2 regions of the Paenibacillus sp. FSL L8-0708 genome follow, and region 2 is predicted to be linked to the other one. Evidence: riboswitches for the same ligand, from Rfam matches in the RefSeq annotation. Region 2 holds a riboswitch; the other holds the start of a gene.
The links. Region 2 has a riboswitch for cyclic di-GMP ahead of NYE58_RS02915 (choice-of-anchor A family protein). Riboswitches for the same ligand answer to the same signal wherever they lie in the genome.
Positions count from the first base shown of each region.

Region 1: it holds a riboswitch for cyclic di-GMP, as region 2 does, so the genes downstream of both, NYE58_RS05230 (glycosyl hydrolase) here and NYE58_RS02915 (choice-of-anchor A family protein) in region 2, are expected to answer to the same signal.

Region 1 covers NZ_JBBPBC010000001.1:1,174,861-1,179,077, reverse strand. Annotated here, with positions in the region: gene NYE58_RS05235 (glycosyl hydrolase) at 1-142, opposite strand, end outside; gene NYE58_RS05230 (glycosyl hydrolase) at 294-1,844, opposite strand; cyclic di-GMP riboswitch class I at 1,857-1,936, opposite strand; gene NYE58_RS05225 (sugar phosphate nucleotidyltransferase) at 2,073-3,446, opposite strand; gene NYE58_RS05220 (UDP-glucose dehydrogenase family protein) at 4,186-4,217, opposite strand, start outside.
Region 2 covers NZ_JBBPBC010000001.1:618,301-622,517, reverse strand. Annotated here, with positions in the region: gene NYE58_RS02915 (choice-of-anchor A family protein) at 1-1,940, opposite strand, end outside; cyclic di-GMP riboswitch class I at 2,049-2,139, opposite strand; gene NYE58_RS02910 (hypothetical protein) at 2,530-3,027, shown strand; gene NYE58_RS02905 (ASCH domain-containing protein) at 3,227-3,640, opposite strand; gene NYE58_RS02900 (DUF3221 domain-containing protein) at 3,992-4,217, shown strand, end outside.

The DNA of each region.
Region 1 (4,217 bases), 560 kb from region 2:
TTGGTATAGCCGGAGGTAGAGAGGAAGAAACACTCATAGCCTTCGGAAGACTTTTAACCTCTCCCCAAGGCAGCAAGGAAAAAATAATAAACACCGGTAACATAGTAAACAACAATCTGTTTTTCTTATAATATTTACGCAAATAAATCCTCCTTTCGGTAGCTGTACTGCCTCCACAGGTGTTAAAAACATACCTGTTATCGGACAATCGTCTTCTGACCTAATGAGGACTATAGCTTAGTAGCTCTGCAATAACGCAGAGCCACTAAGGATCGACCTTTAATTTTCATCAATCAGGAGACATCCGGAAGAAAAAGTGCACTTGCTGGAACTGTCTCTTTAGCTTGACTAGCACTTTCCCACATCAAGCGGACTCTCGCATCGCCTTCATTCTCGTAATACTCCACCTTGATATCATATAGCTGGCCAGCCTTCAGCGTTATAGTGCCCTTACGCTCAGTACCACTTTGCTTAGTCCAACTATCAATCACGGATTCCCCATTCACCCAGACACGGATACCATCATCTGAGGTAGTGTAAAATGTATATTGCTCATTATATAATGGCTTGATTTTACCGCTCCAACGTATGGAGAACCGATCAATCCCGAGGGCGGCATCCGGCGAGCCTTGCCGCCAATTGAAATCGATTATTGCATCAGTTCTGTTAAGAGCTGCTGCTCCCGACAACTGCATGTTGTTGTAATACTCTCCTGCAAGCCCCTTCGCGAGAGGAATTGCTGCCTCCCCCTCTTCTTCGGAAGGTGCCGGCGCTGGTGCGGCGCTAGGTGTCGGTGCCAGACCAGTATTTAATTTATCTCTGGTCAGGGTATAGTTGCTATTCATAAATGTTTTGATTGTGTCTGCACTGTTATTCTCGTAAAGCATTTTTCCCCAGCTCATCATATACGTCCATTTATTTTGCGATTGCTGAAGCTTCTCCAGATTAGGCATTTCACCATTTTCCCCGATCGCAATCGGTTTGCCTGCGGCTAGACTCAATAAGCTGTCATAGTATTTTTGCTGGTAATCATTTTCGTATATATCTGCTGCCAGAATATCTACTTTATCAGCACCTGGATAAGTTAGCGCATAAGGATCTGACCAAACATTGGGAGCATTCGGACTCCATACCCATAACAAATTATTTAATTTATGAACGTTAACAAAACGGTCATACATAATATTCCATAGTTTAGAAAAGTTATTTTTCTTCCCCCACCAGAACCAGTTCCCGTTCATTTCATGATAGGGTCTCCAAAGCACCGGAACGTTGGCATCGCGCAAGCTTTTTAAAGAGACGGCCACCTTATCAAGCTCAGCGATCAGATTGTTATATTGCTTGGTACCCGGTGTAACGTAACTATCGAACTCACTCTGGCTAAGTGTTTTTTTCACATTATCCCAGTCATAAGAGGTGCCCGGCAGGTTAGCATGAAAAGTCATAGCTACGATCCCGCCCGCTTTATTCCAGTTGATGGCGCTGTTCACCACACTTTGACGTTGCCAAGCCATCGTTGCTTCGGACTGGCCACTGATCGCACCCATTTCATAACCGTGAAGAGCCGCATATTGTCCGCTGGTTCCCTTCAGCATATTGTTAATTTCATCTGGACTTTCTAAATAGTCATGTTGACCGGCAATAATACCTTTTCCTGAGATCGAGTAAAAATAGTTAAGCAGCTTTACGGCTTCAGGTGAGGCACCTGGGGTAACTGGCGTTCCAGAATTTGAAGCAGCTATGACAACAGACGGCGAAATTCCAACAGCAAGCGGAAGTGCAGTCAGAAACAGGACGAGTGACAGAAATGCACCAAACAATCGATACGTACGGTAAGCTTTCAAAATAATCTCCCTTTCGGTAGCCAGGCTGCCACTCTTTCGAAGGCCCTATAGCTTTGCGTCCCTACCTTTCGATAGGTTTGCCTTTTCAATTTAAGAGAAATAATCTCTCTTACCGTAAGTATCGACGACAATTAATGATATATTAAGTGTTTTTATGACTTTTTTTGATAATTGAGTCAATTTACCTGTTTCAAGAAATTTTGAATTGGTTAAATAGATAGGTTAGACCTATGAAATGAATTGTTGTAGTTCTATATCATTCCAGTCTAAAGTAATACGTATGTTATCTTCTTCTACTAATTCAGACCCCGTCTGTACCTCTATAAACTCAACATCCGTCAAAGCAAGGATCGCGTGCTTCGTTCCTTCCGGTATACGTACCACGTCCCCAGCCTTCACATTATGTTTTTTCTCATTCAGCACAATACTTGCTTCGCCGCTGACGATTGTCCAAATTTCACTACGCTTGCGATGTAATTGATAGCTGATATTATTCCCCTCGGATATAAAAATCCGTTTGGTCAGCACTTCATTGCCTTCATCATATTTCACATAATCAATAACTTTGTAATGACCCCAACGGCGTTCCTCGTACATCGGTCTTTGTTCAAAGGTCTTCAGCACTTCTTTAATCCGTGGGCTCTCAGCTTTATGGGTAACTAGAATCCCATCCGGGCTAGCCGCAATGATCAGATCCTTCGCACCAATTACCGTAATCGGAATGTCCAGCTCATTAATCAAGCAAGTCCCCTCAGAATCCGCCGTCACAAAACCTTTTCCTACATGCTTGCTGCTCATTTCCTCTGTCAGCGTATTCCACGTTCCAAGATCCTTCCAGAATCCATCATACGGCTGCACCACAATATGTTCTTCTTTCTCCACCACTTCATAATCAAAACTGATGGAAGACAATAGCTTATACTGCTTCTGCAATTCTTCATATCCTAAAGGCAACCCTTTACGCTGCAAAATATCTAACAAGTACCCTAAGCGGAAGGCAAACACTCCGCAATTCCACAAGGCATTTTGCTCGATGAGCTGTTCTGCTTGTATGCGGTCAGGTTTCTCTTGAAAGTGACTCACCTTCATAAAACCATTTTCCCCCGCCTCTTCGGTGGTAGGAATAATATATCCGTATTTCTCTGAGGCATGTTCAGGAACAACACCCATTAGAGCCAGATTTGCTCCACTTTCCAGCATGGTCCCCTCAAGCATAGCTATGGTATCGAAAAAAGATGCTTCTACATAAGGGTCAACAGGCAATATTGCTACCGTCTCCGCTGGAGAAACACCTGCCACTGAATAAAGATAGGTAGCTGTTAAGGCGATAGCCGGAAAAGTATCCCGACGCTCCGGTTCAACGATAATCGGCACATGACTTCCCAGTTGGCTTTGTATCATTTCTACTTGGCCACGGCCGGTGGCCAGATAAGATGATTCTGCCATCCCTGCTTCCTCCAGCTGTCTCCAGACACGTTGTACCATGGATTCTGGTTCACCTTGAGGGCTTTCAAGTACCTTTAGAAATTGCTTTGAACGTGAGTCGTTGGACAACGGCCATAACCGTTTACCTGAACCGCCTGATAGAAGTACCATTTTCATAGAATGAACCCTCCTTGAATTATGGAAATCGAGCATATTTGAATTGTTATCAAAACGTCAGCTTCCACTTAGCCTTATTTCGAGCGGATGCACTAAAAAAATTTGTTAGGTAGAAACCACTCCAAGGGATTTTGGACTTCCGATCGCTGTTATCCTCAGATTTCCTGATTGAACCGCTTCTCGCGGTAGAAATCCGAGGATAGCATATGCTTTTGAAGCTAGCTTTCCTACGGAAATCTTTCGGGCGAACACTCCGTTTCTACAATTCCAAATTCCCTTTCCGTTCTTAACCTAACCAACTTCTTCTTAATACTTGATCCGTGCGTACCGGGCTGTACCAGCCGGAAGCAAGCACGTTTTTCTAAAGATTTGCTTCTGCTCCGGGGGAGGCAGCTGCAACTGCAAGAACAACTGCAAGAACAACTGCAACTACAAGAGCAAGACTAGTTGCCACCACAGAGACAGAGACAATGACAACTACAAATGCTACTGCGGTATATAATCAGAGTACCTAACTTTATAAATTGCTTAGAAACTTAAGATAAGGGAACGGAGTGACGGAGGGGAATTTTGGAACTGTAAGAGCGATAGCGTCCGCCTTTGTCTGCGGATTTCTACCGCTATCAGCGGTTAAAATCAGGAAATCTGCAGACAACAGCGGCTGGAAGTCCAAACATTCTCTGGAGTCACGGCTCATCCCTAAATAGAAAAAACACATGTTCAATCAATATAACTTAGATTAAACCGCTCCAGCTACACTAGCAGAATAAC
Region 2 (4,217 bases):
TCAGGCGTTACCGTCGGTGTTGGTGTTGCCTCAGGCGTTACCGTCGGCGTTGGTGTTGCCTCTGGTGTTACCGTCGGTGTCGGTGTTGCCTCAGGCGTTACCGTCGGCGTTGGTGTTGGTGTTGGCGTCACTGTCGGCGTTGGTGTTGGTGTCACTGTCGGCGTTGGTGTCGGCGTTGGTGTCACTGTCGGCGTTGGTGTCGGCGTTGGTGTCACTGTCGGCGTCGGCGTTGGTGTTGGTGTCGGCGTTGGTGTTGGCGTTGGTGTCGGTGTTGGCGTCACTGTCGGCGTTGGTGTCACTGTTGGCGTTGGTGTTGGTGTCACTGTCGGCGTTGGTGTTGGTGTCACTGTCGGCGTTGGTGTCGGTGTTGGCGTCACTGTCGGCGTTGGTGTCGGTGTTGGCGTCACTGTCGGCGTTGGCGTCGGTGTCACTGTCGGCGTCGGTGTTGGCGTCGGTGTTGGTGTCGGCGTTGGTGTCACTGTCGGCGTCGGCGTTGGTGTTGGTGTTGGCGTTGGTGTTGGTGTCACTGTCGGCGTCGGCGTTGGTGTCACTGTCGGCGTTGGCGTTGGTGTCACTGTCGGCGTTGGCGTTGGCGTTGGTGTCACTGTCGGCGTCGGCGTTGGTGTTGGCGTTGGTGTCACTGTCGGCGTTGGCGTTGGCGTCGGTGTCGGCGTTGGTGTTGGCGTTGGTGTCACTGTCGGCGTTGGCGTTGGCGTCGGTGTCGGCGTTGGCGTCGGCGTTGGTGTTGGTGTCGGTGTTGGCGTCACTGTCGGCGTTGGTGTTGGCGTCGGACATGGTGTTGGCGTCGGTGTCGGCGTTGGTGTCGCTGTCGGTGTTGGTGTTGGTGTCACTGTCGGTGTTGGTGTCGGCGTTGGTGTCACTGTCGGCGTCGGCGTTGGTGTCACTGTCGGCGTTGGCGTTGGTGTTGGCGTTGGTGTCACTGTCGGCGTTGGCGTTGGCGTCGGCGTTGGCGTCGGTGTCGGCGTTGGTGTCGGCGTTGGTGTCGGCGTTGGTGTCACTGTTGGCGTTGGTGTCGGTGTTGGCGTCACTGTCGGCGTTGGTGTCGGTGTTGGTCCAGGTTCATCACCATCGTATGGATAGTGGTGAAATTCACCACCACCAGTACCTTTGAGTGAAGCCGCCACTAAAGTACCGTTAATCTGACCATTAATAAAATCAACATGAGCATAGGGGGCAAGTATGCTTCCCATTACACCTATGCCTGCCATATCAAGATACGCAGCTTGGCTAAAGTTAAGCAAAATTTTCTTGCTGTTCAACACGTTATTAGGTAGAAATCCGAAGTTTTTCATTTTTACGTTAGAACCATCAATATTAATAATTGCAGTAGATCCTGAAGGAACATTTATTGTAATTCCGTAGGTATTAGAGACGTTATCTCCTGAAACATTAAAAACATTGACCGCAGGATCTGTACCTGTCAGGATAAGGTTGCCATATTGGTACACTGTTGTTCCATTCGCCGGCAATGCTGCAAGTTCTGCTGATTTGTCCTTCAAAGACTGACCTACTGCTGAAAAGTCAATCGTACTCCCCTGTCTTTTTGTACCACCCTTGAGGAGCGTTACATTCCCTGAAAAATCTCCCCCGTGCACGATATTCCCATAAACAGTACCTCCGTTGAAAGTAAGATTCCCTCCAACAACAAGTGTGTCAGTCAGGGAAACCTCTGCAGCGGTCAACCTATCTCCAACACTATAGTTGGTTAAGTTAACGTTACCTCCAGCAGCAAACCTTCCTTCCGTATCCGAAACTGTTGTTATATCCCCTAGAATAAACACGTTGTAGACCGCTGCAATTCCCAATGTAGAAGAACTACTAGCTCCAGCAACTCCAGCTCCCAATGAGGAAAGCCCACTACCTACCGTCAAAATCCCAGCTAATACAAGCGAGAGTAACGGTTTTATTCTTCTTTTCAAATGGCACACCTCCTAAAACTATGATTTATATTAATCAGAATAATTACCAGAAACTCTAAAGGACCTAACAACAAAAAAGACCGCCAAAAAGAAGTGAAATTCCCTTCTCATGGCAGTCGGACGGTCATTGTGCCTTTAAGACACTTTAGACTCCTGGACTTTGCGTCCCGCCCTTTCAGACGGTTTGCTATTATCATGACTATATATATGTATTACACTGCAAGTCCAGAACTGGTAGCTGAAGCATTCTATCCAATAACAGTCTATGACTTTTAATACTTTTGAATTAATAACAGTTTAGCGCCCGACACCCACAATTGTCAATCAATTCCTTTCGATAATTCCCCGCATTAGTACCACACAAAAAAAGCGCCTGAAGGCGCTTCGCATAAGGTTTTTCATTAAATTTTAAAGTAACTGTATATAGCCCAATATGGATATCCATAAGGGAATACTCAGAATTAAACCAAAAAACAATCCACGCTGGAGGCTGCCCTCTTTTTCCATCATAATTCTCCTTTATTTGCGTTCGATACATTAATTTTTATTATTACAATTTTTAATATAATTTATTCTTCGTTATTTAGTTGTGAATTTAATCACATTGGATAAGCTGTTTAGAAATACCATTGATTATTTTTGGAATATCGGGGTAGAATACGAATATACGTTCCTATTAGAGGTGATGAGATTCATGCATAGAGCAGAAAGCAGGGACAACATGCTGGTGAAATCTTATTTATTGCTTCCGATGATTTTATCAGCTTTCGAACGGGACTCCGCCATTTTATCTACACACTTACGAACACCCGCCCCTTATCTGGAGGTGCTTGGAACAGCTGCTGCAGTAGCTACAACAGATCTAAGGGATGTTCGTGCAGAAATGAGAAGACGGGGAATCAAGGTGTATGAGCAAAACAGACTTAATACTGGAATTGAAGCCAAGTATATATGTCGTGGCTATCATGAACGAATGCTGCTGTTGAATGACATTGTTGCGGCTCAAGCTGCCATCCATATGTGCAGATACCTAGGGCTGGATATTTCATCTTTTAAGAGTTACGAAGAACAGTACCAGATTAAGTAAAGCTGTATAGAAGCCGCTGCGCTCTCTCCCCCCAATCAATTAGTGAACAAAAAAATAGGCCTTACCATGGGAGTTGGCAAGACCTGAGAGAGATATACCACAAAACACTGGGGGGTGTTTGGTGTCTCTAATATATACCTCGAACCTGAAAAATAGCTGATAGGCACATAAAAATTACATTAAAAATATTGTTCGCCGTTCAGAAGTGATTAGAGTGCTCCCACAAGCTTAGCCGACCTTTAGCTGGAATTGGATGGCTTAATGGATGAACCCCTTCAAGCTTCCAGGCAAACCGTCCTTCACTATAGTCGCCAAAATCATATTCATTCCCATTGATCCATTCCCTTAAATCCACCTCTGGAGTAACCACATAACATCCCGCGAGCTGACCTGTAGCAATAATAGCTCCTGTCGGCAAATTATTCGCTGTATAGCCATGTTTCGCCAATACTGATTTGTACGGTTCCTGTTCACAAATCTTTTTGTCAATCCTCATTCCGGCATGGATGCCTAACTCGCCGCGGTAGGCTGTTCTCCATGAACGAGTTTCAAACTCTTTTTCACCAAGAGCAATTAAGGTCGCCCAAGGCTGCCGTATTGTTATACACCGCATGATATTTATCCCCTTTGTTTATGTTGGACGTTTTTCACGGATGCCACGGATCTCGATCTCGCGTTGTGTAATCTTGTTCACCTTGACCTGATAAATAATCCCAACCGTTTGGTCGATACTCATTTCCATCATTGATCGCCTCTAAAATAAGAACATTTATTTTTATTATATACAAACAAAAGTTCTTATGAAAATATCAATACTACAGACATTCACCTGTAACTCCCCAGAATCAATAAAGGTCGTCATAATGGAAAGGCTGCTGTTTATTCTTATATTGGTAATGTACTAAATGCTATGCCTGTGCAACCGATTTTAAACTAATGTCGTAACCACTGGAGGGGAAGGTCCATGATTCAAAAACCACGTACTACTATTAAATGGACTCTTATTTTTGTTTTTTTGTTATTCGTCACCGCCTGTAGTAAGAATAATGAAGTTTTGAAAGGAATTGTACACACAATAGATGTAGAAAATAAAAGAATTTTAGTAATTTCTGAATTAAAAGAAGAAGACTTGAACAAGGAATACAAGGAGATTCTCGAATCTAATGAGTACTCTCAAGCCATTTGGGTAA